3 regions of the Streptomyces sp. NPDC027185 genome follow, and region 3 is predicted to be linked to each of the others. Evidence: predicted binding sites of a transcription regulator. Region 3 holds the regulator's gene; each other region holds the start of a gene.

Region 1 (9,255 bases), on a different contig from region 3:
CGGCGAGGCGGTACGCGGCCAGCGACCGCGCGAAATCGTCCTCGACGTGCAGCACCACCGGCTGCCAACTGGGCGTGCCGTACGCGGAGTTGATCTCCCCGGCGACGCGCTCCACCTCGGCGGTGTAGTCCCGGTAGACGGCCAGATCCTGGCGCGAGGGGTAGGCGAACGCGAGATGGACGACGCGCTCGCGCCACTCGGGGCGGTCCGTCAGCAGCCGGCGGTAGGCGTGCAGCCCGCGGACGATGTTCTTCGACAGTTCGGTGCGGTCGACCCGGACGATCGTGCGGCGCCGCTTTGGACCGTCCCCGCCGCCGATCTGCGCGTGCAGCGCCGTCAGCCGCTCCTCGACGTCCGGACGGTGCGCCCGCTCCCGAAGGAACTCCGCGTCGGCGCCCAGCCCGTGCACCCCGATACGGGTGGTGTGCGGCTCGCGCCCCGGGAGCGCGGTGACGATGTGCGGCGCCTCGCCGTCCGAATGGTGGACGGCGCACCGCGCCCGAAGGGTGTCCGTGCAGCACGCCACGAACGCCGCCGCCCACCGCCGGGTCAGAAAACCCGCGCGGTCGGCGCCGAGCATGCCCCACATCAGCCGCTCCCGGATGTCGTCGGGCAGCAGCGCGAAGTACTCCGGCGGCGCCCACGGGGTGTGCGAGAAGTGCCCGATCCGCAGGTCGGGGCGGCGCTCGCGCAGCATCCCCGGGGCCAGCGCCAGGTGGTAGTCCTGGATCAGCACCGCGGCGCCCGGCGCCGCCGCCCGGTCCAGCGCCTCGGCGAACGCCGCGTTGTACGCCTCGTACGCCGCCCATTCCGCCCGGAAACCCGAGTCGAACGACGGCTCCAGCGGCGTCTGGTAGAGCATGTGGTGGACGAACCAGAGCACCGAATTGGCGATGCCGTTGTAGGCGGCGGTGTGCACCTCCGCCGGGATGTCCAGCATCCGTACGCGCTGCCCGCCGGTGTCGGCCACCGGAAGCTCACCGTCCACCCGCCGTACGGCCTCCCGGTCACCGTCGCCGAGCGCCGCGCACACCCACACCGCGTCCGCCTCCGGCCCGATCGCCGACAGCCCGGAGACCAGCCCGCCGCCGCCCCGCCGCGCACTCAGCGCACCGTCCGCGCCGAGGGTGTACGAGACCGGGCCGCGGTTGGACGCGACGAGCACCCCGGCGCCGCGCACCGCGGCGGGCGTCCGGGCAGAGGCGGTACCGCTGTGTTCGGAGGCCATGCCGCGACCCTAGCCCGCACCGGAACGGCGCACACGTACGAATGAGGCCAAGGGAGGGACGCCCCGGACGGGCCGTCGCCCCGCCGGGCGAGCCCGCCCCGGCTTCTCTCAGGCCGCCCGGCTCGCCGCGTACTCCGGGACCTCGGCCATCGGGGGCCGCTCCTCCGTGTCGACATCGCTCGTCCGGGGGACGAATCCGTTCTCGCCGCGCACGAACTGCGTCAGCTTGGGTCGCACCAAGTGGCCCCGGGCGAGCCGGAGTTGAGCGGTGCGGTAGATCGCCGCGGCCATCCGGCCCAGCGCCTGACCGTCCTGGTGGCGGTGTTTGCGCACCCCGACGTCCACCTGGGCCAGCGCGTCCAGACCGACCGTGTGCAACGCGTCGACCAGCAGCCCCAGCTCGACGCCGTACCCGACGGGGAACGGCAGCCGCTCCAGCAGCGACCGCCGCGCCGCGTACTCACCGCCCAGCGGCTGTACGAAACCGGCCAGCTGCGGCCAGTGGAGATTGAGCAACGGGCGGGCGACCAGTTCGGTGACCCGGCCGCCCTGCCCGGGGCCGCCGCCGGGCGCGCCGCCGGTCTCCAGCGGCCGGTCGTACATCGCCTTGACGAACTGCACGTCCGGGTCGGTCAGCAGCGGTCCGACGATCCCGGAGACGAACGCCGGGGAGAACTCCCGCAGGTCGGCGTCGACGAAGCAGACGATGTCACCGCGGGTGACGAGCAGCGACCGCCACAGCACCTCACCCTTGCCGGGCACCGCCGGCAGCCGCGGCAGTACATCGTCCCGCGCCACCACCCGCGCCCCGGCAGCGGCCGCCACCTCGGCGGTCCGGTCGGTGGACCCGGAGTCGAGGACCACCAGCTCGTCGATGAGCGGTACCTCCTCGGTCATCAGGGCGGCGCGGATGGCCGCGACGATCGTGCCGACCGTCGCCTCCTCGTCGAGTGCGGGCAGTACGACGCTGACCGTGCGGCCGCTGAGCCGTTTGGCCTCCAGCAGCTGCGGCAGCGGCCGGTCGGCAGCGGACCAGGAGCGGCGCCCCAGCCAGCGCTCCACCTCTTCCAGCACGTCTTCAGACTCCTCGGTGCGCGCCGTCTCGGCGGCGCATGTGATCCATCTCGCGGTTCGGACGGCTGGCTCTCGTGTCAGTGCCGTCGGTTACAGTCTTGAACAACGCGGATGACCGCCGCATGCCGGGGTCACCGCACCACAAACGCCTGGGATTTCCCAGCGCCATACCGCTCATCCAGAGGGGCAGAGGGATACGGCCCGTTGAAGCCCCGGCAACCCTCCAGCCGGTCTCGACCGCATCACGCGGCGCGAGGCTCCCGGCTAGGGAAGGTGCCAAATCCGTCTCGCGGCGAGATGCGTCGCGAGGAAGATGAGGAGAAAGGGCCTCGCCTCCATGGCTGCGCAAACTGTCGAAGTTACCGAAAACGCCTCCGCCGTCACTCTCGGTCCCGCCGTCGCTCTCTCCTGTCGCGAATGCGGTGAGCGTTTCCCGCTCGGCCCGATCTTCGCCTGTGCGACCTGTTTCGGTCCGCTGGAAGTGGCGTACGAGCTGCCGAGCGGTGACCCGGAAGCGCTGAAGAAGCAGATCGAGGCCGGTCCGAACAACATCTGGCGGTACGCACCGCTGCTGCCCGTCCCCGCGGACGTGGCCGAGAAGCCCAGCCTCAACCCCGGCTTCACCAAGCTGGTCAAGGCCGACAACCTCGCCCGTGAGCTGGGCGTCACCGGCGGCCTCTACGTCAAGGACGACTCCGGCAACCCGACGCACTCCTTCAAGGACCGGGTCGTCGCCATCGCCGTCGAGGCGGCCCGCGCCTTCGGCTTCACCACCCTCTCCTGCTCCTCGACGGGCAACCTCGCCGGTGCCGTCGGCGCCGCCGCCCGCCGCGCCGGCTTCCGCTCCTGCGTCTTCATCCCGCACGACCTGGAGGCCGGAAAGGTCGTCATGGCCGCGGTCTACGGTGGCGACCTCGTCGGCATCGAGGGCAACTACGACGATGTGAACCGCTTCTGCTCCGAGCTGATCGGCGACCCGCTCGGCGAGGGCTGGGGCTTCGTCAACGTCAACCTCCGCCCCTACTACGGCGAGGGCTCCAAGACGCTGGCGTACGAGATCTGCGAGCAGCTCGGCTGGAAGCTGCCGGACCAGATCGTCATCCCGGTGGCCTCCGGCTCCCAGCTCACCAAGATCGACAAGGGGCTGAAGGAGCTGATCGCCCTCGGCCTCGTCGAGGACAAGCCCTACAAGATCTACGGTGCCCAGGCGGAGGGCTGCTCCCCGGTGTCGACGGCGTTCAAGGCGGGCCACGACGTGGTCCGCCCGCAGAAGCCCGACACCATCGCCAAGTCCCTGGCGATCGGCAACCCGGCCGACGGGCCGTACGTCCTCGACATCGCACGCCGGACGGGCGGCGCGGTGGAGGATGTCGACGACGAGCAGGTCGTGGACGCGATCAAGCTGCTGGCGCGGACGGAGGGGATCTTCGCGGAGACCGCGGGCGGGGTGACCGTCGGCGTGACCCGCAAGCTCCTCGAAGCGGGCCTGCTCGACCCGTCCCTGACCACCGTCATCCTCAACACCGGCGACGGCCTCAAGACGCTTGACGCCGTCGCCCCGACCACCGGCCCCACGGCCACCATCCGCCCGAGCCTGGACGCGTTCCGCTCGGCCGGTCTGGCCGGCTGACTCCCGGTCGCCCCGGCCGGTAGCCGGCCGATCCGGTCCGTCCGCCGCCCGCCCCGTCCGGGCGCGGCGGGCGGCCTCGCAGACGTATCCGCAGTCGTTGGAAGGCAGAACCCATGAGCGTCAAGGTCCGCATCCCCACCATCCTCCGCACGTACACCGGCGGCGCCTCCGAGGTCACCGCCGAGGGCGCGACGCTGTCCGAGGTCATCACCGATCTGGAGAAGAACCACCAGGGCATCGCCGCCCGGGTGCTGGACGACGCGGGCAAGCTGCGGCGCTTCGTGAACGTCTACGTCAACGACGACGACGTCCGCTTCGAGCAGGGCCTGGAGACCCCGACGCCGGACGGCGCGGGCATCTCGATCATCCCGGCGGTGGCCGGCGGCTGCTGACGCCGGGCCGGGGGCGGGGAGCCGCCACCCTGGTGGCGAATGGTTTTCGCCATTCCTTTCTCTTACTGGCCGATAATCGCTCCGTTCGGATATCCGGACGGAGCGATTCCGCGTTGTGAAACAGTCCTGCAAAACGCGATACCATTTCGCGGATCCCCTTCTTCTGCTCGTCGAGCACGGTGCGGCGGCCTTCTCAGTGCCCCGGGATCGCGATGAGTTGTGTGCAAAGTGTGTGCGGTGTTTGCGTCTCAAGTGCCTTTTGTCCGGCCCGAGTTGCCCGGGAATATTGCCAGTTCTGGGCATATCGCCACTTCTCGCGCCGTCAGAATTCTCGTCCGATTGACCTGTTGCGCTGGGCGTCGGTGCGGATACATTCGGCGGCGGTCGACGCGTTCCGGCGCACACCCCACGGGCCATTCGCGGGGTGAGGTCTGACCCGGGTCCGCGGAGTGCGGTCCTGCGCAAGGGCCAGTAATAGGGGAGTTAGGCATGGCTCAGGGCACCGTCAAGTGGTTCAACGCGGAGAAGGGGTACGGCTTCATCGCGGTCGACGGTGGTGCGGATGTTTTCGTCCACTACAGCGCGATCCAGATGGACGGCTACCGCACCCTTGAGGAGGGTCAGCGAGTCGAGTTCGAGATCTCGCAGGGCCAGAAGGGGCCGCAGGCGGACATGGTCCGGGTGGCGGCCGGCTGAGCGCCGACCGACTGCAGCATCGAGCAGCATCGAGGAGACCCGCACCCCGGTTGGGGTGCGGGTCTCCTGCTGCGCGGGGGGGGGCGGGGCGGCGGAGGGGTCTCTACGTGCCCTTCTTGCGGAGGGCGCTTGCGCCCGCCCGTCGCCCGGCCACCGCCCCTCAACGTGCCCTTCTTCGAAGGGCGCCTTGCGCCCGCCCGTCGCCCGGCCGCCGCCCCTCAACGTGCCCTCCTTGCGGAGGGGCGCTTGCACTCGATGGGGTCGAGTGCTAATCATTGCGTTAGCACTCTCCGAGTGAGAGTGACAGTTTTGGACCGTCGGTGAGGTCCGCAGGCGGGGCGGGAAGGAACCGCTCCCTCGGTGGGCCGTCCGTCGCGGGCGCCAGCGCGGTCCGGAGGAAAGAGCCTCCACGCCCCGAAGGCGCGGGAGGTGCCCCCTTCGTCCTGGGAGGACCACTTCACATGGCCAAGATCATCGCGTTCGACGAGGAGGCGCGGCGCGGCCTTGAGCGCGGTATGAACCAGCTCGCCGACGCCGTCAAGGTGACCCTCGGCCCCAAGGGTCGCAACGTCGTCCTTGAGAAGAAGTGGGGCGCCCCCACGATCACCAACGATGGTGTGTCCATCGCCAAGGAGATCGAGCTGGAGGACCCGTACGAGAAGATCGGCGCCGAGCTGGTCAAGGAGGTCGCGAAGAAGACGGACGACGTCGCCGGTGACGGCACGACGACCGCGACCGTCCTGGCCCAGGCGCTGGTCCGTGAGGGTCTGCGCAACGTCGCCGCCGGTGCCAACCCGATGGCCCTCAAGCGGGGCATCGAGACCGCCGTCGAGGCCGTCTCCGCCGCCCTGCTGGAGCAGGCCAAGGATGTGGAGACCAAGGAGCAGATCGCTTCCACCGCCTCCATCTCCGCCGCTGACACCCAGATCGGCGAGCTGATCGCCGAGGCCATGGACAAGGTCGGCAAGGAAGGCGTCATCACCGTCGAGGAGTCCCAGACCTTCGGTCTGGAGCTGGAGCTCACCGAGGGTATGCGCTTCGACAAGGGCTACATCTCGGCGTACTTCGCCACCGACATGGAGCGTATGGAGGCGTCGCTCGACGACCCGTACATCCTGATCGTCAACTCCAAGATCGGCAACGTGAAGGACCTGCTGCCGCTCCTGGAGAAGGTCATGCAGTCCGGCAAGCCGCTGCTGATCATCGCCGAGGACGTCGAGGGCGAGGCCCTGTCGACCCTGGTCGTCAACAAGATCCGTGGCACCTTCAAGTCCGTCGCCGTCAAGGCTCCGGGCTTCGGTGACCGCCGCAAGGCCATGCTCGGCGACATCGCCATCCTCACCGGTGGCACCGTCATCTCCGAGGAGGTCGGCCTCAAGCTGGAGAACGCCGGTCTCGACCTGCTGGGCCGCGCCCGCAAGGTCGTCATCACCAAGGACGAGACCACCATCGTCGACGGTGCCGGCGACAGCGAGCAGGTTCAGGGCCGCGTCAACCAGATCCGTGCCGAGATCGAGAACAGCGACTCGGACTACGACCGCGAGAAGCTCCAGGAGCGCCTGGCGAAGCTCGCCGGTGGCGTCGCCGTCATCAAGGCCGGTGCCGCGACCGAGGTCGAGCTGAAGGAGCGCAAGCACCGCATCGAGGACGCCGTGCGCAACGCGAAGGCGGCCGTCGAGGAGGGCATCGTCGCCGGCGGTGGCGTCGCCCTGCTGCAGGCTTCCAGCGTCTTCGAGAAGCTGGAGCTGGAGGGCGACGAGGCCACCGGTGCCGCCGCTGTGAAGCTGGCCCTGGAGGCCCCGCTGAAGCAGATCTCCGTCAACGGCGGCCTTGAGGGCGGCGTTGTCGTGGAGAAGGTGCGCAACCTGGCCGTCGGCCACGGTCTGAACGCCGCCACCGGCGAGTACGTCGACATGATCGCCGAGGGCATCATCGACCCGGCGAAGGTGACCCGTTCCGCGCTGCAGAACGCCGCCTCCATCGCCGCGCTGTTCCTCACCACCGAGGCCGTCATCGCCGACAAGCCGGAGAAGGCCGCCGCGGCGGGCGCTCCGGGCGGCATGCCCGGCGGTGACATGGACTTCTGATCCCACCCCGTCCCGCCGTACGCGGCGGGACGGACGGATCTCCGTCCCACGGTTCGCCGGGGCGGCACCTCCTTCGGATTCTTCCGGAGGAAGTGCCGCCCCGGCGGCGTTTCCGGGCCCGTTCCCTGCGGATTCCTTCCCTGCGGATTCCTTCCTTGCGGGTGTGTTCCCTACGGGCGCGTCAGGTGGTCCACGACGGTCCGGACCGCTGTGCGGACGGCCGTGCGGAGTGCGTCGCGGTCGGCGTCGGCGTGGTTGTCGGCGGTCTCGAAGCCGTGGTGGCCTTTGGGGACATCGATCACGTCGACGGTGGTGCCGTGTCCGGCGGCGGCGGTCAGGAACTCTTCCACGGTCGCGGCGAGTTCGGGGAGTTCGCGGCCGGCCCGGACCACGACGAGCGGCAGGTCGCCCGCGCCACGGACCGCCCTCACCGGCCGGAAGCGGTCACCGTCCAGGCCCCAGTTGGGCAGCGGGGCGAGGATCGGGTAGTTCGCGGCGAGGCAGCGCAGCCACGGCGGCGGGGCGCTGAGCCAGTCGGCGGCCAGCAGTCCGCCGCCGGAGAAGAACCAGAGCGCGATCCGGTCGCCGTCCACCCGCGGGTCGGCGCGCAGCCGCGCCACCGCCGCCGCGATGTCCTCGGCGGCGTCCGGGTAGCCGTCGAGGTCGTGCAGCCGGTGGTCGAGGACCGCGCCGATCGCGCCGTGGGCCGCGATGAGGCGGGCGTACCCGGTGAGCGCCGGCCAGTCGCGCGGTGTGGGCCGGGCGCTCTTCGGGACCGGGCCGCCGTGGACGAGGAGCACCGCCGGGTGGGGGCCGTCGCCCCCGGGGAGGTGCAGATCGACGGTCTCGTTCCGCTCGCGCGGCACCTTTGGTACGTCGATGACGAACGGCCGCAGGTGCGGCGGCGGTTGGCTGCCCGCCGGGGTGAGGCGGCGGCCCTCGCCCGCAGCCGCGCGCAGCAGGACGTCGGCGAGAGCGTCGGGGTCGGAGAGCATCGGCCAGTGTCCGGTGGGCAGTTCGAGGAAGCGCACACCGGGTGCGGTGAGCGGCTGGAGCGCCGGTTCGCCGAGGTCGACCTGGATCTGGACCAGGTCGATGCTCGCGCCGTTGGCGGTGCAGAGGATGCCGGTCGTGGGGATGCCGGCGGCGGCGCCGGTCAGCCGCAGCGGCTGGAGGAGGGTGCCGAGGGGCTGCGGGGCGGCGTCCCGGGTGAGGCGTTCCAGGGCCGCTGCCGGGAGGCTCGCGGTGCTGCCCCAGCGGTGCCAGGCGGCGGGGGAGCCGGGCGCGGGGAGCGCGCCGACGGGTGCGCCGCCCGCGGTGTCCGCGGTGTCCGGCCGGGCCCCGCCCCCGCCGCCCGCGGTGTCCGGCCGGGCCCCGCCCCCGCCGCCCGCCGGGTCCGCTCCCGCGTGGCCCGCGAGTTCTTCCCGTATGCGCTGGTCGGGCACGGTGGCCCAGGCCGGTTGGCCGTTCCGGGGCGGGGCGGTGTCCAGGGCGATGAGCCGCGTCACGCGGTCCGGCCGCCGGTCCGCGGCGCCGAGGGCGGGGTGCAGGCCGTAGCCGTGGCCCACGAGGACGATGCCGGGGGCGGGTGCGCGGGTGGCGGCGGCCGGGCCGGGGGCGGGCGCGTCGCCGGGGGCCACGGGGGCGGAGTCGGCCGGGCCTTCGGCGGGTCCGGCGGTGGCGCCCGCCGCCCCGTTCCCTTCCGCCTCGGCCCTTTCCGCCCCGGTCTGCTCCGCCCCGGTCTCTCCCGCCGCGTCGATCGCGCGCACGACCACCGCGATGTGTGCCTCCAGGTCCGGCGCGGGCCCGTCCGGGTGCGCCCCCTCGGGGCCGATGAGCGTGACGGCGTGTGCCTGCGCGCCCGCCGCCGTCAGGCGGGCCGCGGTCTCCTCCCAGACCCAGCCGCCGGTGAAGGCGCCGGGCACCAGGATGAAGTGGGTGCCGGGCGGCGTCTCGTGGGCGGGGTGTCCGCCGTGGTTTCCGGTCCGCTCGTTCATCGTCCGCTCCTTGCTCGTCTCGTCCGTCGGGGCGTTCCCCGGGGGCGGAGGGGCGCGTCCGCGTCAGGGCGTGCGCCCCTCCGGGCCCGAGGGGCGGCCGGACGGCCCGTCCCCTGTCCGGGCCGTCCGCGCCGCGTCCGCCGGTACGGTA
Region 2 (9,255 bases), on a different contig from region 3:
CTACACCGGCCTGCGCGTCGGCCTGGTCACCGCCGCCTCCTTCGGCGCCGCGCTCGGCATCCCGGTGCACGGCCTGTGCTCCCTGGACGGCCTCGCCCACGCCGCCGGTCTGGACACCCCCTTCGTCGTGGCGACCGACGCCCGCCGCAAGGAGGTCTACTGGGCCCGCTACGACGCCGACGGCCGCCGCCTGACCGAACCGGCCGTCGACCGCCCCGCCGACCTCGCCGAGCAGGTCGCCGGTGTCCCCGCCGTCGGCGCCGGCGCGCTCCTGTACGACACGGTCTTCACCGGCGTCCGGCGCGACGGGCCCGAGCACCAGTCCGGCGCCGCACTCGCCTCCGCCGCCGCCGCGCGGCTCGCCGCCGGTGCGGAACTCCTGGAGCCCCGGCCGCTCTACCTGCGCCGCCCCGACGCCCAGGTCCCGGCCAACTACAAGGTGGTCACGCCCCGGTGAGCGCGACCGCCCCCGCGGACGCCCCCGTCCTGCGCGAGATGCGCTGGTGGGACCTGGACGCGGTGCTCGACCTGGAGCGGGCGCTCTTCCCGGAGGACGCCTGGTCGCCCGGGATGTTCTGGTCCGAGCTGGCGTACGCCCGCGGTCCGGCAGCCAATCGCCGCTACCTCGTCGCCGAGAGCGGCGGGCGGATCGTCGGCTACGGCGGGCTCGCCGCCGTCGACGGCACCGGCGACATCCAGACCATCGCCGTCGCCCGCGCGCACTGGGGCACCGGCCTCGGCGCCCGGCTGCTGACCGCGCTGCTGACCGCCGCCACCGCCTTCGAGTGCCACGAGGTACTGCTGGAGGTCCGTGTCGACAACCACCGCGCCCAGCGCCTGTACGAACGCTTCGGCTTCGTCCCGCTCGGCTTCCGCCGCGGCTACTACCAGCCCGGCAACGTCGACGCCCTGGTCATGCGGCGCGCCGCGACCGACCCGGACACCGAGGCCCCGGACCCCCCTCCGGCCACCGTTCCCGCCCCCGAAGCCCCCCGTTCCAAGGAATCCGATCACCATGGCTGACTCCCGCGGCGGACCGCTGGTCCTCGGCATCGAGACCTCCTGCGACGAGACCGGCGTCGGCATCGTCCAGGGCCACACCCTGCTCGCCGACGCCGTCGCCTCCAGCGTCGACGAACACGCCCGCTTCGGCGGCGTCGTCCCCGAGGTCGCCTCCCGCGCGCACCTGGAGGCGATGGTCCCCACCATCCAGCGCGCCCTGAAGGACGCCGGTGTCGCGGCGAGCGACCTCGACGGCATCGCCGTCACCGCAGGTCCCGGCCTCGCCGGCGCCCTGCTCGTCGGCGTCTCGGCGGCGAAGGCGTACGCGTACGCCCTCGGCAAGCCGCTGTACGGCGTCAACCACCTCGCCTCGCACATCTGCGTCGACCAACTGGAGCACGGCGCGCTCCCGGAGCCGACGATGGCGCTGCTGGTCTCCGGCGGCCACTCCTCGCTGCTGCTGGCGCCCGACATCACCTCCGACGTCCGGCCGCTCGGCGCGACCATCGACGACGCGGCGGGCGAGGCGTTCGACAAGGTCGCGCGGGTGCTGCACCTCGGCTTCCCCGGCGGCCCGGTCATCGACCGCTACGCCCGCGAGGGCGATCCGGAGGCGATCCGCTTCCCGCGCGGTCTGACGGGGCCGCGCGACGCCGCGTACGACTTCTCGTTCTCCGGTTTGAAGACCGCGGTGGCGCGCTGGATCGAGGCGAAGCGGGCGGCCGGTGAGGAGGTGCCGGTGGCGGACGTCGCGGCGTCCTTCCAGGAGGCGGTGGTGGACGTGCTGACCCGCAAGGCCGTCCGTGCCTGCAAGGACAACGGCGTCGACCACCTGATGATCGGCGGCGGTGTCGCGGCCAACTCCCGGCTGCGGGCGATGGCCGCCCGCCGCTGCGAGGACGCGGGGATCACCCTGCGGGTGCCGCGGCCCAAGCTGTGCACCGACAACGGCGCGATGGTCGCGGCGCTCGGCGCGGAGATGGTGGCCCGCGGCCGCGCCGCCTCCGACTGGGACCTCCCCGCCGACTCCTCCCTCCCGGTCACCGAACCCCACGTCCCCGGCGCGCACGCCCACGGCCACGGTCACACCCATGACCACGACCACGTCCACGAGCTGAGCAAGGAGAACCTCTACGGCTGACCGGACGGGCGGGGGCCCTCGCTACCCTGGCAGCGGCCGAACGACCGGCGGCGCGCGGGGAGGCGGGCATGGACTGGTTCTGGTGGGTCTTCATCTTTTTCCTGGCGGGTGGCTTCGCGAAGGTCGCCGACCTGGCGCGCGGTGCGCTGCGCACCCGCCACGAGCGCCGGATGGAGCGCCTGGAGACCGACCGCGCCCGCCGCGCCGAACTGGCCGCCGCCCAGGAGCCGCCCAAGCCGGTCTGCGGCTGCACCCACCATCTCGCCAAGCACGACAAGAGCGGCAAATGCCACGAGCCGGTGGAGCGGCCGGTCGCCTGGGACGCCGACCACCGGCCGGTGCGCTACGAGGCCGGCCCCTGCGCCTGCCAGCAGTACATCGGCCCGCAGCCGCTCGCCCAGATCTACGCCGAGGACCTCACCGACCGGGCGTGACCTGCGCGTTCGCCGGGTGCCCGAGCAGCATCGCGGGCGCCCCGGCGACCCGGGTGAGGAAGACCGTGCAGCTGTTCCGTCCGCTGAGCTTGAGCTTCTTGCGCAGCTCCTCCGGCTCCACCGCCGACCCGCGCTTCTTGATCACCGCGACGCCGACCTCCCGCTCCCGCAGCAGCGCCCGCAGCTTCTTGACGTGGAACGGCAGGACGTCCGTGATCGCGTAGGAGGTGGCGTACGGCGTCGGGACCAGGGTGTCCGCGGTGATGTAGGCGATCGTCGGGTCGATGAGCCGTCCGCCGACCTGCCGGGCGACGTCCGCGACGAGATGGGCGCGGATCACCGCGCCGTCCGGTTCGTGGAGCCAGCCGCCGACCGGTCCCGGCTCCGGGTCGGGCAGGCCCGCGCCGAGCAGTGACTCCCCGGCGGGCAGCAGCGTCGCCCGGCGGCCGCCGGGCCGGACCGCCCCGGGCGCGGTGTCCCCGGCGGGCCCGAACCACAGCACCGCCTCCTTCACGTCGCCGCCGTCGGAGATCCACTCGGTCTCGGCGTCCTCGGGCAGTGCCTCGTGCGGTACGCCCGGCGCGATCTTCAGCGCCGCGTACGGGGCGGTGCGGGCCGCGCCGATCGCCCAGGACAGCGGCGGCGAGTACGCCTCGGGGTCGAAGATCCGCCCGCCGCGCGCCTTGGTGCGCCGTGCCGGATCGACGAAGACCGCGTCGTAGCCGGCGGTGTCGGTCCCCGTGACGTCCGCGCAGCGGACCTCGATCAGCCCGTCGAGCCCGAGCGCCGCGGCGTTGGCGCGGGCCGCGGCGCAGGCCAGCGGGTCCCGGTCGACGGCCAGCACCCGGATCCCGGCGCGGGCCAGCGCGAGCGCGTCCCCGCCGATGCCCGCGCACAGGTCGGCGACGGAGCGGACGCCGAGCGCCGCGAGGCGGGCGGCGCGGTGCTCCGCGACGGCGGTCCGGGTGGACTGCTCGACACCGTTCGGCGTGAAGTACATCCGCCGGGCATCGTCCCCGAACTTGGCCGCGGCGCGCTGGCGCAGCCGCGCCTGCCCCAGCGCGGCGGAGACCAGCTCCGCCGGATGCTCCCGGCGCAGCCGGGTCGCGGTGGCCAGCTCATCGGCCGGGTCGTGGTCGTGCAGGGCGTCCAGCAGCGCCTGCCCCTCGGAGGTCAGCAGCGCGGCGAAGGAGTCGGGATCGGTCACACCCCCATCATTCCTCGCCGCGCCGGGAGGCCGGCGAACGGGCGGGGGAGCCCCGTACGGGAGCTTCTACGCGAGCCCTCACGGGGTGTTCCCCGGGTCCTTACGGGCCGGCCGGGCCCGGAGGGGGCAGAACCGGAACCCGTACGGGGCGAGCCGGAGTCCGCACGAGCCGGGCATGGAGCCGGCCGAGCCGGGCCCGGAACCCGTACGGGAGCGGCCGTGGCCCGCACGAGCCGGGTGCGGAGCCCGTACGGGAGGGACCAGGACCCGTACGGGACGTGAGCGGAGCCCCTACGGGACCGCCAGGACCCGTAGGGGACGGAACCCGGGCCCGTACGGAACCGGTGATACGCCCCTGGTCTGCCCTGACCCGCTCGGCGTACGGCGGGTGGGGCCGTCGGGCGGACGGCGCGCCGGGGGGCGTGGGCCGGTCGCCTGACTCTGCCGCGTGGCGGGCGGCGGCGCGGCGGAGGGCGCTGCCACGATCCGGCGTTATGCAGCTAATCAGACTTTTCTCGCGATCCGGGTGTCCCGGGCCGGTCCGGCCGGCGCCCCGCCCGGTGGCGCACCGCACCCGTTCCCTGGCCGCGTTCGGCGCCCTTGGCCTGCTCGCCGTCGGCTGCTCCGCCGCCGCGACGCCCTCCTCCCAGGACAACGTCCCCGCCCACGGCCGCCCCGCCGTGGCCCCCGCCGCCCGCGCCCTGCTCACCCAGGCCAAGCTGATCGAACGGGCCCAGGCCCGCCGCGACGCCGTGGCCGCCCGCTGGGGCCTGGACGAGGCGCCGCTGGAGCCCCCCGAGCCACCCGCCGCCAAACCGCACGTCACCACCGAGCCGGTCTTCTCCCGTGGTGACGACCCGAAGCTCCCGGTCGCCCTCTCCCGCGTCCCGACCGACCGGAAGATCGTCTTCCTGACCCTGGACGACGGCTACGACAAGGACCCCGAGTTCCTCCGGATGACGAAGGAGCTCCACATCCCCTACAGCGCGTTCCTCAGCGACTACCTCGCCAAGGACGGCAAGGGCTACGGCTTCTTCCGCACCGTCCAGCAGCAGGGCAACGGCGTGCACAACCACACGCTGCACCACCCCTACCTGCCCGGTCTCGGCGTCGAGGAGCAGCGCAAGGAGATCTGCGGCCAGCAGGAGAACCTCACCCGCGAGATGGGCCGCACCCCGCGGCTCTTCCGCCCGCCCTACGGCGACTACACCCGCGAAACCCTGGAGGTCGCCGCCTCGTGCGGGATCAGCGTGGTCCCGCTGTGGGCCGAGGAGTTCTTCCCCGACCGCATCGACTACAGCCGCGGCGACGGCAAGCTCCACCCCGGCGACATCATCCTGAGCCACTTCCGGGGCCGCGACGACTGGCAGGCCACCATGCCCGACCTGCTCCGCAACGTCCTGCGCACCGCCACCGAACAGGGCTTCGCCCTCGCCCGCCTGGAGGACTACGTCTGAGCCGGCCCCGTACGGACGGCGCCCGGCGCGCGCCGCTCCCGACCACCGCGTACGAGGCGGTCACCGGGTCCGTACCGTACGGGCGGCCACGGCGCGGCGCACCGCCCCGGTCGTCAGCGCCCCGGCGGCCGGGGCGCGCCCGTCAGCGTCCCGGCGCGCCCGCGCGCGGGGCGGGTACGCCGCCGCGCCGGGCCGCGCGCCGCCGGGTGCGCCGGGCGAAGGCGCCCACCGGCTCCCGGCGCCGCTGTGCCGCGTCGCTGATCCGGAGCAGGACGGCGACCATCATCCAGTTCGCGACCAGCGACGATCCGCCCTTGGCGAGGAACGGCAGCGCCTTGCCGGTCAGCGGGATCAGCCCCGTCACGCCCCCGGCGACCACGAAGACCTGGAGTATCAGCGCGCCCGACAGCCCCACGGCGAGCAGCTTGCCGAACGGGTCGCGGGCGCTCACCCCGACCCGGAACCCGCGCTGCGCGAGCAGGGTGTAGAGCAGCAGGACCGCCATCACCCCGGCCATGCCCAGCTCCTCGCCGACGGTGGTGAGGATGAAGTCGCTGTTGCCCGCGAACCCGACCAGCTCGGGGTGGCCCTGACCCAGCCCGGCGCCGCCCACGCCGCCGCTGCCGAAGCTGAACAGCGACTCCGCCGACTGCGCGGAGATCAGCCCCGGTGGCCGCTTCTCCGGCGGCAGGAAGATGTCCATCGGGTGCAGCCAGGCCATCACCCGGCCCTTGACGTGCGGCTCCGCCGACCCGACCACCGCCGCGCCGACCGCCGCCATCAGCAGACCGCAGACCACCCAGCCGGTCCGCTCGGTCGCCATGTACAGCATGATCACGAAGACGCCGAAGAAGATCAGCGACGTCCCCAGATCGCGTTCGAAGACCAGCACCAGCAGGCTGATCACCCAGATCGTGAAGATCGGCCCGAGCTGCCGGCCGGGCGGCAGCTGCACCCCCATCACCCGCCGCCCGGCCAGCGCCAGCGCGTTGCGGTTGACGGTGAGGTATCCGGCGAAGAACACCACGATCATCAGCTTCACGAACTCGCCGGGCTGCAACGACAGCGGCCCGATCAGGATCCACCGCTTGGCGCCGAACTGGTCCGCGCCGAAGAACGCCGGCGCCATCAGCAGCACCAGCCCGACCGCCATCGTCACGTACACGTACCGCTGGAGCACCCGGTGGTCGCGCAGCAGGAGCAGGATCGCCACGCAGACCGCCGCGCCGAGCCCCGTCCACAGCAGCTGCCCGTCGGCCGCCTGCGCGGTCTGCAGGCGCGGCAGCCGTTCGTAGGTGATGTCCAGCCGGTTCAGCAGGACGAGGCCGATGCCGGTGAGCAGGGTGGCCAGCGGCAGGATCAGCGGGTCGGCGCGCTCGGCGACGCGGCGGACGACGAGATGCGGGACGAACGCGATCAGCACCATCGCGCCGGCGAACCACGGCAGTCCGCCGGGCAGCCGACCCTCCATCGACAGGCCGGTGTAGACGTAACCGCCGACGGTGATGGCGACGGCGAAGGCGAGCATCCAGGCCTCGGTCCGGCGCCGGTCGGGCGCCTGGGCGAGCGCGGCGAACGTCATCGTGCGCTCGACGTCGCTCTCCTCCCGGGCGGCGCGCGCCGCACTCCTCGCTCCTCGCACCTGTTTCCTCCGTCGTCCGGGAAGCCGCCCGCCCCTGTGGCCTGCTCGGCAACCCTGAGGGAAGACCGGAGCCCGTGGTGCCAGGTTGCGGCGGCCGCCCCTGATGTGTCCGGTTCGGCACGGTATCCGGCCGGAGCGGCGCGGGGTATGGCGCACCGGGACCGGGCCCGGGGCCCGCCGTCCGCCGCGCCGACCCGTTTCCGGCACGACTGGCACTCCACTTGACCGAGTGCTAACCGCGTCATAGTGTCGGCGTTGGCACTCTCCGAAGGGGAGTGCTAAGCACGGCGATGGGCTGGTCCGGCACCCGCGACGACGGATCCATCTGCTCGCCACCTCAGACAGTTAACCCCGTGAGATCTCCGAAGGGGGAGGTCGGATCGTGACGACCGCCAGCACCAAGGTTGCCATCAAGCCGCTTGAGGACCGCATCGTGGTCCAGCCGCTCGACGCCGAGCAGACCACGGCCTCTGGCCTGGTCATCCCGGACACTGCCAAGGAGAAGCCCCAGGAGGGCGTCGTCCTGGCCGTCGGTCCGGGTCGCTTCGAGGAGGGCAACCGTCTTCCGCTCGACGTTTCCGTCGGCGACGTCGTGCTCTACAGCAAGTACGGCGGCACCGAGGTGAAGTACAACGGCGAGGAGTACCTCGTCCTCTCGGCTCGCGACGTTCTCGCGATCGTCGAGAAGTAAGTCACCCAGCATCCTGCTGTGATCTGCGCCCCTGGTTCCCGCGTCCAAGCACCGGGGCAGGGGCGCAGTTCGTTGAGAGCACGACGTTAAGGACACGTAACTCATGGCGAAGATCCTGAAGTTCGACGAGGACGCCCGTCGCGCCCTGGAGCGCGGCGTCAACAAGCTTGCCGACACGGTGAAGGTGACGATCGGCCCCAAGGGCCGCAACGTCGTCATCGACAAGAAGTTCGGCGCGCCGACCATCACCAACGACGGCGTCACCATCGCGCGTGAGGTCGAGGTCGACGACCCCTACGAGAACCTCGGCGCCCAGCTCGTCAAGGAGGTGGCGACCAAGACCAACGACATCGCGGGTGACGGCACCACCACCGCCACCGTGCTGGCCCAGGCGCTGGTCCGTGAGGGTCTGCGCAACGTCGCCGCCGGCGCCTCCCCCGCCGCCCTGAAGAAGGGCATCGACGCCGCCGTCAAGGCCGTCTCCGACGACCTGCTCGCGACCGCGCGTCCCATCGAGGACAAGACCGACATCGCCGCCGTCGCGGCCCTGTCCGCCCAGGACAAGCAGGTCGGCGAGCTGATCGCCGAGGCGATGGACAAGGTCGGCAAGGACGGTGTCATCACCGTCGAGGAGTCCAACACCTTCGGTCTGGAGCTGGACTTCACCGAGGGCATGGCCTTCGACAAGGGCTACCTCTCGCCCTACATGGTCACCGACCAGGAGCGGATGGAAGCGGTCCTGGAGGACCCGTACATCCTCATCCACCAGGGCAAGATCTCCTCGATCCAGGACCTGCTGCCGCTGCTGGAGAAGGTCATCCAGGCGGGTGGCTCCAAGCCGCTGCTGATCATCGCCGAGGACGTCGAGGGCGAGGCCCTGTCGACCCTGGTCGTCAACAAGATCCGTGGCACCTTCAACGCCGTCGCCGTCAAGGCGCCCGGCTTCGGCGACCGCCGCAAGGCGATGCTCGGCGACATGGCCACCCTCACCGGTGCCACCGTCATCGCCGAGGAGGTCGGCCTCAAGCTCGACCAGGCCGGTCTGGACGTGCTGGGCACCGCCCGCCGCGTGACCGTCACCAAGGACGACACCACCATCGTCGACGGTGGCGGCAACTCCGAGGACGTCCTCGGCCGCGTCAACCAGATCAAGGCCGAGATCGAGACCACCGACTCGGACTGGGACCGCGAGAAGCTCCAGGAGCGCCTCGCCAAGCTCGCCGGCGGCGTCTGCGTCATCCGCGTGGGTGCGGCCACCGAGGTCGAGCTGAAGGAGAAGAAGCACCGCCTGGAGGACGCCATCTCCGCGACCCGCGCCGCGGTCGAGGAGGGCATCGTCTCCGGTGGTGGCTCCGCGCTCGTCCACGCCGCCAAGGTGCTGGAGGGCGGCCTGGGCAAGGAGGGCGACGAGGCCACCGGTGTCGCCGTCGTCCGCCGCGCCGCCGTCGAGCCGCTGCGCTGGATCGCCGAGAACGCCGGCCTTGAGGGCTACGTCATCACCTCGAAGGTCGCCGAGCAGGACAAGGGCCAGGGCTTCAACGCCGCCACCGGCGAGTACGGCGACCTGGTCAAGGCCGGCGTCATCGACCCGGTCAAGGTCACCCGCTCCGCCCTGGAGAACGCCGCCTCCATCGCCTCGCTGCTCCTGACGACCGAGACCCTGGTCGTCGAGAAGCCCGCC
Region 3 (9,255 bases):
GAATCCACCACGAAAACCGGTGCCGTCATCCCTCGTCCCTCACCTTACGACCGTTCAACTCCCCGAGCGCCGCGTCCAGTTCGGACGCCAGCAACGCCACCAGCGCACCGGCGGGCAGCTCCCGCGCCAGCCGGTGCCCCTGCCCGGCCCACAGCGCCATCCCCTGCGCGTCCCCCGCCTGCGCGGCAGCCTTCCGCAGCCCGGCGGTCAGCTGATGCACCGCCGGATAGGCGGCCGGGGCGTACGGTCCGTGCTCCCGCAGGAAGCGGTTGACCAGGCCCCGCGCCAAACGCCCCGTGAACGCGCGGGTCAGCTCGGTACGGGTGAACAGCGGGTCGGTCAGCGCGCTCTTGTGCAGCGGGTGCGCACCGGACTCGGGGGTGGCGAGGAAAGCGGTGCCCAACTGCGCCGCGGTGGCCCCGGCGGCGAGCACCGCGGCGATCTGCGCACCGCGCATCAGCCCTCCGGCGGCGATCACCGGCAGCCGCACCGCCGCCCTGACCTGCGCGATCAGCGAGAGCAGCCCGAACGGCGCGCCGGTGCCGTCGGCATGCGGATCATCCCGGTGGGTGCCCTGATGACCACCCGCCTCGACGCCCTGCGCACAGACCGCGTCCGCACCCGCCGCCTCGGCCGCCCGCGCCTCGTCCGGCGTGGTGACCGTGACGACGGTGTACGTCCCGACCGCGGCGAGCGAGGCGAGCACCGCGCGGGAGGGACAGCCGAAGTGGAACGACACCACCGGCACCGGATCCTCGCGCAGCACCGCCAGCTTCGCCTCGTACCCGTCGTCCGAGCCGCCGTACGGATCGACCTCACCGAGACCCGCCCCGTACCACGCGGCCTCCGCGGCGAGCTGCTCGCGGTAGACCTCGACGGCGGCGGGGCCGGCGAGTTCGGGCTGCGGGAGGAAGAGATTGACGCCGAAGGGGCGGCCGGTCAGCCCGCGCACCCGCTTGATCTCCTGGTACATCCCGTCGGCGGTCTTGTGCCCGGCGGCGAGGAACCCGAGCCCGCCCGCCTCACCGACGGCGGCGGCCAGCTCCGGACCGGAACCGCCGCCCGCCATCGGCGCCTGCACGATCGGATGACGGCAAAGAGCGGTCAGCGCGGTGGACATGGCCACATCGTGTCATGCCCCGCGCACCGCACCGAAACGGGCAGACCCACCCGCCCCGGCCACCGCACAAGATCGGCCACCTGTCGCCGGACACACGTGAGGCCCGGGAGAACCCCGGGCCCCACCTGCACAGATCCCCAACGGCCTACCGCCCGTTGAACGCATCCTTCAACCGCGAGAACAGCCCCTGCTGACCGGGCTGACGGTGCCGCCCCGGAGGACGACCCCCGGACCCCCGGCCGGTACGCCTACCGCCCGTTGAACGCGTCCTTCAACCGCGAGAACAGCCCCTGCTGCCCCGGCTGGAACTGGCCCGTCGGGCGTTCCTCGCCGCGGAGCTTGGCCAGGCGGCGCAGCAGCTCCTCCTGCTCGGGGTCGAGCTTGGAGGGGGTCTGCACCTCGACGTGGACGATCAGATCGCCGCGGCCGTTGCCCCGCAGATGGGTCACACCGCGCTGGTGCAGCGGGATCGACTGGCCGGACTGCGTGCCGGGCCGGACATCGATCTCCTCCACCCCGTCCAGCGTCTCCAGCGGGCACTTCGTGCCCAGCGCCGCCGCCGTCATCGGGATGGTGACCGTGCAGTGCAGATCGTCGCCGCGCCGCTGGAAGACGGGGTGCGGCTGCTCGTGGATCTCGACGTAGAGGTCACCGGCGGGACCGCCACCGGGGCCGACCTCGCCCTCGCCCGCGAGCTGGATACGGGTGCCGTTGTCGACACCCGCCGGGATCTTGACGGTCAGCGTGCGGCGCGAGCGGATGCGGCCGTCACCGGCGCACTCCGGGCACGGCGTCGGCACGACCGTGCCGAAGCCCTGACACTGCGGGCACGGCCGCGACGTCATGACCTGACCGAGGAAGGACCGCGTGACCTGCGAGACCTCACCGCGACCGCGGCACATGTCACAGGTCTGCGCGGAGGTGCCGGGGGCCGCGCCCTCACCGGTGCACGTGGTGCACACGATGGCGGTGTCGACCTGGATCTCCTTGGTCGTCCCGAACGCCGCCTCGTCCAGCTCGACGTCGAGACGGATCATCGCGTCCTGGCCGCGCCGGGTCCGCGAGCGCGGTCCGCGCTGCGAGGAGGCACCGAAGAACGCGTCCATGATGTCGGAGAAGTTGCCGAAGCCGGCACCGAAGCCACCGGCTCCGCCGCCACCGCCGCCCGCCTGCGAGAGCGGGTCGCCGCCGAGGTCGTAGACCTGCTTCTTCTGCGGGTCCGACAGCACCTCGTAAGCGGCGTTGATCTCCTTGAACCGCTCCTGGGTCTTCGGATCCGGGTTCACATCCGGGTGCAGCTCGCGCGCCAGCCGCCGGAAAGCCTTCTTGATCTGGTCCTGCGAGGCGTCGCGGCCGACACCGAGGACCGTGTAATAGTCCGTGGCCACTTACGACTCCGCCAGGATCTGTCCGACGTAACGTGCCACTGCGCGTACCGCTCCCATCGTTCCGGGGTAGTCCATGCGGGTCGGTCCGACCACGCCGAGTTTGGCGACTGCCTCGTCGCCCGAACCGTAGCCGACCGCGACCACCGACGTGGACGCAAGTCCTTCATGGGCATTCTCATGCCCGATACGTACGGTCATGCCCGAGTCCTTGGCCTCCCCGAGCAGTTTGAGCAGCACCACGTGCTCCTCAAGAGCCTCCAGCACCGGCCGGATCGTCAGCGGGAAGTCGTGCCCGAAGCGGGTCAGATTGGCGGTACCGCCGATCACCAACCGCTCCTCGGTCTCCTCCACCAACGTCTCCAGCAGCACCGACAGCACCGTCGAGACCGTGCCGCGGTCCTCCTGCTCGAAGGAGTCCGGAAGATCCTGCACCAATTGCGGCACATCCGCGAACCGGCGCCCCACCACCCGGCTGTTGAGCCGGGCCCGCAGATCCGCCAACGACGCCTCGCCGAACGGCCCCTGGCAGTCGATCAACCGCTGCTCGACCCGTCCGGTGTCGGTGATCAGTACGAGCATCAGCCGCGCCGGGGCCAGCGCCAGCAGTTCGACGTGGCGGACGGTGGAGCGCGTCAGCGACGGGTACTGCACCACCGCGACCTGCCGGGTCAGCTGCGCGAGCAGCCGGACCGTACGGCCCACGACGTCGTCGAGGTCGACCGCGCCGTCCAGGAAGTTCTGGATCGCCCGGCGCTCGGGGCTGGAGAGCGGCTTGACGCCGGCGAGCTTGTCGACGAAGAGGCGGTAGCCCTTGTCGGTGGGGATCCGGCCCGCGCTGGTGTGCGGCTGGGCGATGAACCCCTCTTCCTCCAGGACCGCCATGTCGTTACGGACCGTGGCCGGGGAGACACCGAGCCGATGGCGCTCGGTCAGCGCCTTCGAACCGACGGGCTCCTCCGTGCCGACGTAGTCCTGGACGATGGCACGCAGCACCTCCAGCCTGCGTTCACTGAGCACCGCGCACACCTCCAGTCCCGCCGTCCTGCGGCTCCCTCGCCTGGCACTCCACCGGTCCGAGTGCCAGTACCGCTCCAGTGTACGGCCGGGGCGCACCGGCAGGGCAAGGGTCCCGCGTGCGACACCGGCCACGCCCCGTGATCCGCCGGGCGTCACCACCGCGCTACCGATAGCGTCTCGGCATGCGCACGACTTGGGAAGAGGCGGGGTGGGAGCGGCTCGGCGACGGCGTCGCCCGCCGCCGGATGCCGGGCTGGGACGAGACCGTGGGCGTCGTCGAGGGCAACGGCGGCGTGCTGCTCGTCGACACCGGCGCCACGCTCCGCGACGGCGTCGCCCTGCGGCTCGCCGTCCGCCGGGTGCTGGGCCGTGACGTCACCCACATCGCGCTGACCCATCCGCACTTCGACCACGTCCTGGGCACCGCCGCCTTCGCCGGGGTGCGGGTCTTCGCCGCCGCCGGAGCCGCCGCGCTGATGGCCCGCGGACAGGAGGCGCTGCGCGAGGACGCGGTGCGCCACGGCGCCGACCCGGACGCGGCCACCGAAGCCACCGACATCCTGGTGCTGCCGCACCACGGCGTACACGGCGAGCTGACCCTCGACCTCGGCGACCGGCAGGTGCTGCTCGCCGACGTCGGACCCGGCCACACCGCGCACGACCTCGCGGTGCTCGCCCCGGGGCGCGGCGCGGAGCCCGCAACCGTCTTCTGCGGCGACCTCGTCGAGGAGTCCGGCGCCCCGTCCGCCGGGCCCGACGCCCTCGGACGGCAGTGGCCCGCCGCCTTGGACCGGCTGCTGGCCCTGGGCGGCGAGGACGCGCGGTACGTCCCCGGGCACGGCGCCGTGGTGGACGCCGCGTTCGTCCGCGCCCAGCGGGACGCGCTCGCCGCCCGCTTCGGCGCCCCGCCCGTCTGAACCACCCCCGTACCCGCCCGCCCCGGCCCGACCCGTCACAGAACAGGCATCCCGACACCATGCAGAGCAAGCGGTACAGCGCCGACCTCACCCCGCCCTGGAAGAAGCAGCGGCCCGCGCCCGAGGTCGAGGCGGAGACGGATCTGGTGGTCGAGGAGGTGACCACGGGGTTCTGCGGGGCGGTGATCCGCTGCGAGAAGTCGGCGCAGGGGCCGACGGTCACCCTGGAGGACCGCTTCGGCAAGCACCGCGTCTTCCCCATGGAGCCGCGCGGCTTCCTGCTGGAGGGCGAGGTCGTCACGCTCGTACGGCCCCGGGGGCGTGCGGCGGCGAGCACTCCGGCGCGGACGGCGTCCGGCTCGCTGGCGGTGCCCGGCGCCCGCGCCCGGGTCGCCCGCGCGGGGCGGATCTACGTGGAAGGGCGGCACGACGCGGAGCTGGTCGAGCGGGTGTGGGGCGATGACCTGCGCATCGAGGGCGTCGTCGTGGAGTACCTGGAGGGCATCGACGATCTCCCGGAGATCGTCCGCGCCTTCTCCCCCGGACCCGACGCACGCCTGGGCGTCCTCGTCGACCATCTGGTACCCGGCTCGAAGGAGTCCCGGATCGCGGCGGAGGTGAGCGATCCGCACGTGTGCGTGGTGGGCCATCCGTACATCGACGTGTGGGAGGCGGTGAAGCCGTCGTCGGTGGGGATCGCCGCGTGGCCGGTGGTGCCGCGCGGCCAGGACTGGAAGACGGGCGTGTGCCGGGCGCTGGGCTGGCCGGAGAACACCGGCGCCGCCTGGCAGCGGATCCTGTCGGGCGTCCGCAGCTACAAGGACGTGGAACCGGCGCTGCTGGGCCGGGTCGAGGAACTGATCGACTTCGTCACGGTCGGCGGTGCTTCCTGAGAGGCGGGAGGGTGCGGAAATCCTTGGTGTCCAGCTCGATGCCGAGTGCTTCCAACGACACGGGAAGTCCGAATTTCGTGATCGCCTCGGCGTCGTAGTCGGCATCCGGGCCGCTGCCCGCCGGCTTGCTGAGCAGCATGCAGTGGGCCTCCATCGGGTCGATGATCAAGTAGTACGGGACCCCGCCCGCCGCGTAGAGCGCGCGCTTGTCGCCGTAGTCCCGGTCGACGCTGCTCCGGGACACGACCTCGACCAGCAGCGTCACCGCCTCCACAGGGGCCAGACGGCCGGGGCCCTCGAAGGCTCCGCGCTCCAGCACGACGAGGTCGGGCTGCGGCTCGCTGGACTCCTTGGGGATCGCGATGTCCTGAGTCTGCTTGCGATGCCACCTGGCCCGGGGAATCTGGTCCATCACCTCTTCGATGATGTCGTTGTGGACCCAGTCAGGCCCGGCCATCATCACAATGTCCCCCCACAGAAGTTCCGCCTTGAAACCCTCGGGAACCTCCAGGTTCGCGAAGATCTCGGCAACGTCGGTCACCGGTCGTTCATCCACAGCGGTCATCTCCGTGGCCCTCCACATCACGCCGCGTCTTTGCCGCAAGCGTAGGGAGAGCGGGACGGGGGCGCAGAGCGCCCGCAGCGGTTCACTCTTTCGGTAATCAGTCCACCAGATCCCGCACCACCGCGTCAGCCAGCAGGCGTCCGCGGAGTGTCAGGACGGCGCGGCCGGCCTCGTACGGGGCCGCTTCCAGGAGGCCGTCGGCGAGTGCGCGGGCGGCGGCGCGGGTGCCCGCGGGGGCGAGGAGGTCCAGGGGGCAGCCGTCGGCGAGGCGGAGTTCGAGGAGGATGCGTTCGACGCGGCGGTCCTCGTCGGCGAGGAGTTCGCGGCCGGCGCCCGGGGAGCGGCCCTCGGTCAGGGCCTGGGCGTAGGCGCCGGGGTGCTTGACGTTCCACCAGCGGACGCCGCCGACGTGGCTGTGGGCGCCGGGGCCCGCGCCCCACCAGTCGGCGCCGGTCCAGTACAGCTCGTTGTGCCGGCAGCGGGCGGCGTCGGTGGTGGCCCAGTTGGAGACCTCGTACCAGCGGAAACCGGCGGCGGCGAGGCGTTCGTCGGCGATGAGGTAGCGGTCGGCGTGCACATCGTCGTCGGTCATCGCCACCTCGCCGCGGCGGATGCGGCGGGCGAGCTGGGTGCCCTCCTCGACGATCAGGGCGTACGCGGAGACGTGGTCGGGCCCGGCGCCGAGGGCGGCGTCCAGGCTGGCGCGCCAGTCGTCGTCGCTCTCGCCCGGGGTGCCGTAGATCAGGTCGAGGTTGACGTGTGCGAACCCGGCGGCGCGGGCCTCGGCGACGCAGGCTTCGGGGCGGCCGGGGGTGTGGGTGCGGTCGAGGATCTTCAGGACGTGCGGGCGGGCGCTCTGCATGCCGAAGGAGATCCGGTTGAAGCCGCCCTCGCGCAGTCCGTCGAGATAGCGCGGGTCGACGGTCTCCGGGTTGGCCTCGGTGGTGATCTCGGCGTCCGGGGCGAGCCCGAACTCGTCGCGGATGGCGGCGAGCATCCGGCCGAGGTCGGCGGCGGGCAGCAGGGTCGGGGTGCCGCCGCCGACGAAGACCGTATCGACCTGCCGCGGGTCGTCGCCGAGCACCTTGCGGGCGAGCCGGATCTCCGAGACGAGGTGGTCGGCGTAGGTCTCCCGGGAGGCGAGGGCGCCGCCGGGGCCGCGCAGTTCGCTCGCGGTGTAGGTGTTGAAGTCGCAGTAGCCGCAGCGGGTCGCGCAGTACGGGACGTGCAGGTAGAAACCGAGCGGGCGGCCGGCGGCGCCGGTCAGCGCGGCGGCGGGCAGGGCCCCGTCCCCGGGCATCGGCTCCCCATCGGGCAGTGCGGAAGGCATGGGGACCATTGTCCGTCATCCGGGGAGGTTCCCGGGCCGGGCCGTTCCGCGGGCACCGGGCCGGGGGCGGCGGGCCGCGGGCACGTCACGGCGCGGGCGCGCGGGCGGGCCGCAGGGGGCGCTGCCGCTGGACCGCGTGTCCGGCGGCTCCCGCGCCCCGCAGCCGGTGCGCAGGGGACGCGGGCCCGTGCGGCCGAGGCCGGGCCGGGGCTCGTTCCGCGGCCGGGAGGGGCCGGGCGCCGGGCCCGTCAGCGGTCCGGTCCGGTCCGGTCCGCGCGCTCCCGCCCCGTCACGGCGCCGGGTCGTCCTCCTCCCGCTGTCCCTTCGGGAGGGCCTGGAGGACGAGGAGGGCGAGGTCGTCGTCGGGCGGGGTCGGGGAGAAGCCGTGGACGGCGCGGCGGATGTGTTCGGCCACATCGGTCGCGGGCAGGCCCGTGCAGGCGGCGAGAGTACGGGCCAGACCGTCGTCGTCATCGAACTGGTTGCGGCCCGAGCGGCGTTCGGTGACGCCGTCGGTGACGCAGAGCAGCGTCTCGCCGGGCGCGAGATCGAACACCTCGCTCTCGTACGTGGCGTCGCCGACCACGCCCAGCAGCATCTGCGGCGCGGCGACGACCCGGACCGTGCCGTCGGTGCCGAGCACCAGCGGCAGTGGGTGGCCGGCGCTGGCGAGGGTGCAGCGGACGCCGCCGGAGCCGTCCGGGTGCGGCACGATCTCGCCGTAGAGCAGGGACAGGAAGCGGGCCTGTTCGCCCTCGTCGCGCAGGCCGACGGAGGACTGCACACCGGCCTCGGCGGCGACGGCGGCGGCCACCGCGGCGACGGAGTCGGCGGCCTCGCGGGCCATGGTCTCGTTGAGCCGGTCCAGGACCGCGCCGACCCCGAAGCCGTCACGGGCCAGCAGCCGCAGCACCGGCCGGGCCAGACCGGTGACCGCCGCGGCCTCCGGGCCGCTGCCGCAGACGTCGCCGAGGGCGAAGCACCAGCGGCCGTCGCCCGCGTCGAAGAGGTCCCAGAAGTCGCCGCCCGCCCAGGCGCCGGCGCGCGGTTCGTAGACCACCGCGGAGGCGACGCCCGGGACCCGCGCCCGGCCGTGCGGCAGCAGCCGCCGCTGGAGGACCCGGCTGATCCGCTCCTGCCTGCTGTACGCGCGGGCCGTGGCGACGGCGCGGGCGACCCGGCGGCACAGGTCCTCGGAGAGGCCGACCGCCGCGTCCGGGAAGCGTGGCAGCCCGGCCCGGCCCAGCAGCACCGTGCCCAGCCGCAGACCGCCGCTGATCAGCGGACAGGCGAGGGCGGCGCCGGGGCTCGCCGCACCGTCCGCGGGCGGTTTTCCGGGACCGTCGGGCCCCGCAGCGGCGTCCGGATCGGGCGGCTCCTCGGGTACGCCGGTGCCGTCCGCGTCCCCGGGCGTACCGGTCTCGTCCGCGCCCTCCGGCCACGCCCAGGGGACGGCCGAGCCGTCGGTGGCGCGGGACCGCGAAGGCGCCCCCGGCGGCGGGGCCTTCTCCAGGGCCAGCCGCAGCGGGTCGATGAGGTGCTCGCGGGAGTGCCAGACGTGGGCGAGGCGCGGCGGTTCGTCGCCGCCGGGCGCGCCCGGCGCCGGGCCGCCCGCCTCGCCGTCGTAGAGCCAGACCGCACACCAGTCGGCGAGCCGGGGCACCGCGAGCTGGGCGGCGAGTGAGGCGATGCGGTCGGCGTCGAGCGGGCCGGAGAGCAGGTCGGACGCCTCGGCGAGGAAGGTCGGCGCGCCGTGCGTGAGCCAGTCGGCCGCCGCACCCGAGGGGTCGCCGTCCGGCGCGGCGTACCCGTAGGAGGTGTCGCTGTAGCTGCCCGCCCCGTAGGCGGCGTCGGCGTATCCGGCGGCGGGACGGGCGTCCGCCGGGGCCCCGGGATCCGGGCGGACGCCGCCGGGGTCCGCGGGCGCCGGGCGGTGGGCGTCCTCGGCTCCGGAGAGGGCCGGGCCGTCCGGGTGGCCCGCGCCGCGGTACGCCACCGGGGCGTCGTCCGGGGCGGTGCGGGCGG

The links. Region 3 encodes HrcA, which represses chaperone genes, less so after heat shock. Its sites were predicted from a motif close to TTNGCACTCNGNNNNNCNGAGTGCNAA; they were not measured.
Region 1: groL (chaperonin GroEL) is a predicted target of HrcA. The motif match lies at 5,266-5,292, and genes of this name have one in related genera.
Region 2: groES (co-chaperone GroES) is a predicted target of HrcA. The motif match lies at 7,093-7,119, and genes of this name have one in related genera.

The regions. Positions count from the first base shown of each region.
Region 1 covers NZ_JBVHRF010000002.1:1,067,293-1,076,547, reverse strand. Annotated here, with positions in the region: gene ACZ4M8_RS09845 (alpha,alpha-trehalose-phosphate synthase (UDP-forming)) at 1-1,228, opposite strand, end outside; gene ACZ4M8_RS09840 (glucosyl-3-phosphoglycerate synthase) at 1,337-2,302, opposite strand; SAM riboswitch class I at 2,474-2,622, shown strand; gene thrC (threonine synthase) at 2,640-3,932, shown strand; gene ACZ4M8_RS09830 (MoaD/ThiS family protein) at 4,046-4,324, shown strand; gene ACZ4M8_RS09825 (cold-shock protein) at 4,814-5,020, shown strand; gene groL (chaperonin GroEL) at 5,482-7,107, shown strand; gene ACZ4M8_RS09815 (dienelactone hydrolase family protein) at 7,278-9,104, opposite strand.
Region 2 covers NZ_JBVHRF010000006.1:348,323-357,577, reverse strand. Annotated here, with positions in the region: gene tsaB (tRNA (adenosine(37)-N6)-threonylcarbamoyltransferase complex dimerization subunit type 1 TsaB) at 1-457, shown strand, start outside; gene rimI (ribosomal protein S18-alanine N-acetyltransferase) at 496-1,023, shown strand; gene tsaD (tRNA (adenosine(37)-N6)-threonylcarbamoyltransferase complex transferase subunit TsaD) at 1,016-2,143, shown strand; gene ACZ4M8_RS21520 (hypothetical protein) at 2,212-2,577, shown strand; gene ACZ4M8_RS21515 (THUMP-like domain-containing protein) at 2,561-3,784, opposite strand; gene ACZ4M8_RS21510 (polysaccharide deacetylase family protein) at 4,345-5,241, shown strand; gene ACZ4M8_RS21505 (FtsW/RodA/SpoVE family cell cycle protein) at 5,384-6,823, opposite strand; gene groES (co-chaperone GroES) at 7,266-7,574, shown strand; gene groL (chaperonin GroEL) at 7,678-9,255, shown strand, end outside.
Region 3 covers NZ_JBVHRF010000001.1:772,724-781,978, forward strand. Annotated here, with positions in the region: gene ACZ4M8_RS03315 (16S rRNA (uracil(1498)-N(3))-methyltransferase) at 1-29, opposite strand, end outside; gene ACZ4M8_RS03320 (nitronate monooxygenase) at 26-1,120, opposite strand; gene dnaJ (molecular chaperone DnaJ) at 1,369-2,508, opposite strand; gene hrcA (heat-inducible transcriptional repressor HrcA) at 2,509-3,525, opposite strand; gene ACZ4M8_RS03335 (MBL fold metallo-hydrolase) at 3,708-4,442, shown strand; gene ACZ4M8_RS03340 (DUF3097 domain-containing protein) at 4,502-5,335, shown strand; gene ACZ4M8_RS03345 (Uma2 family endonuclease) at 5,313-5,918, opposite strand; gene hemW (radical SAM family heme chaperone HemW) at 5,998-7,230, opposite strand; gene ACZ4M8_RS03355 (SpoIIE family protein phosphatase) at 7,520-9,255, opposite strand, start outside.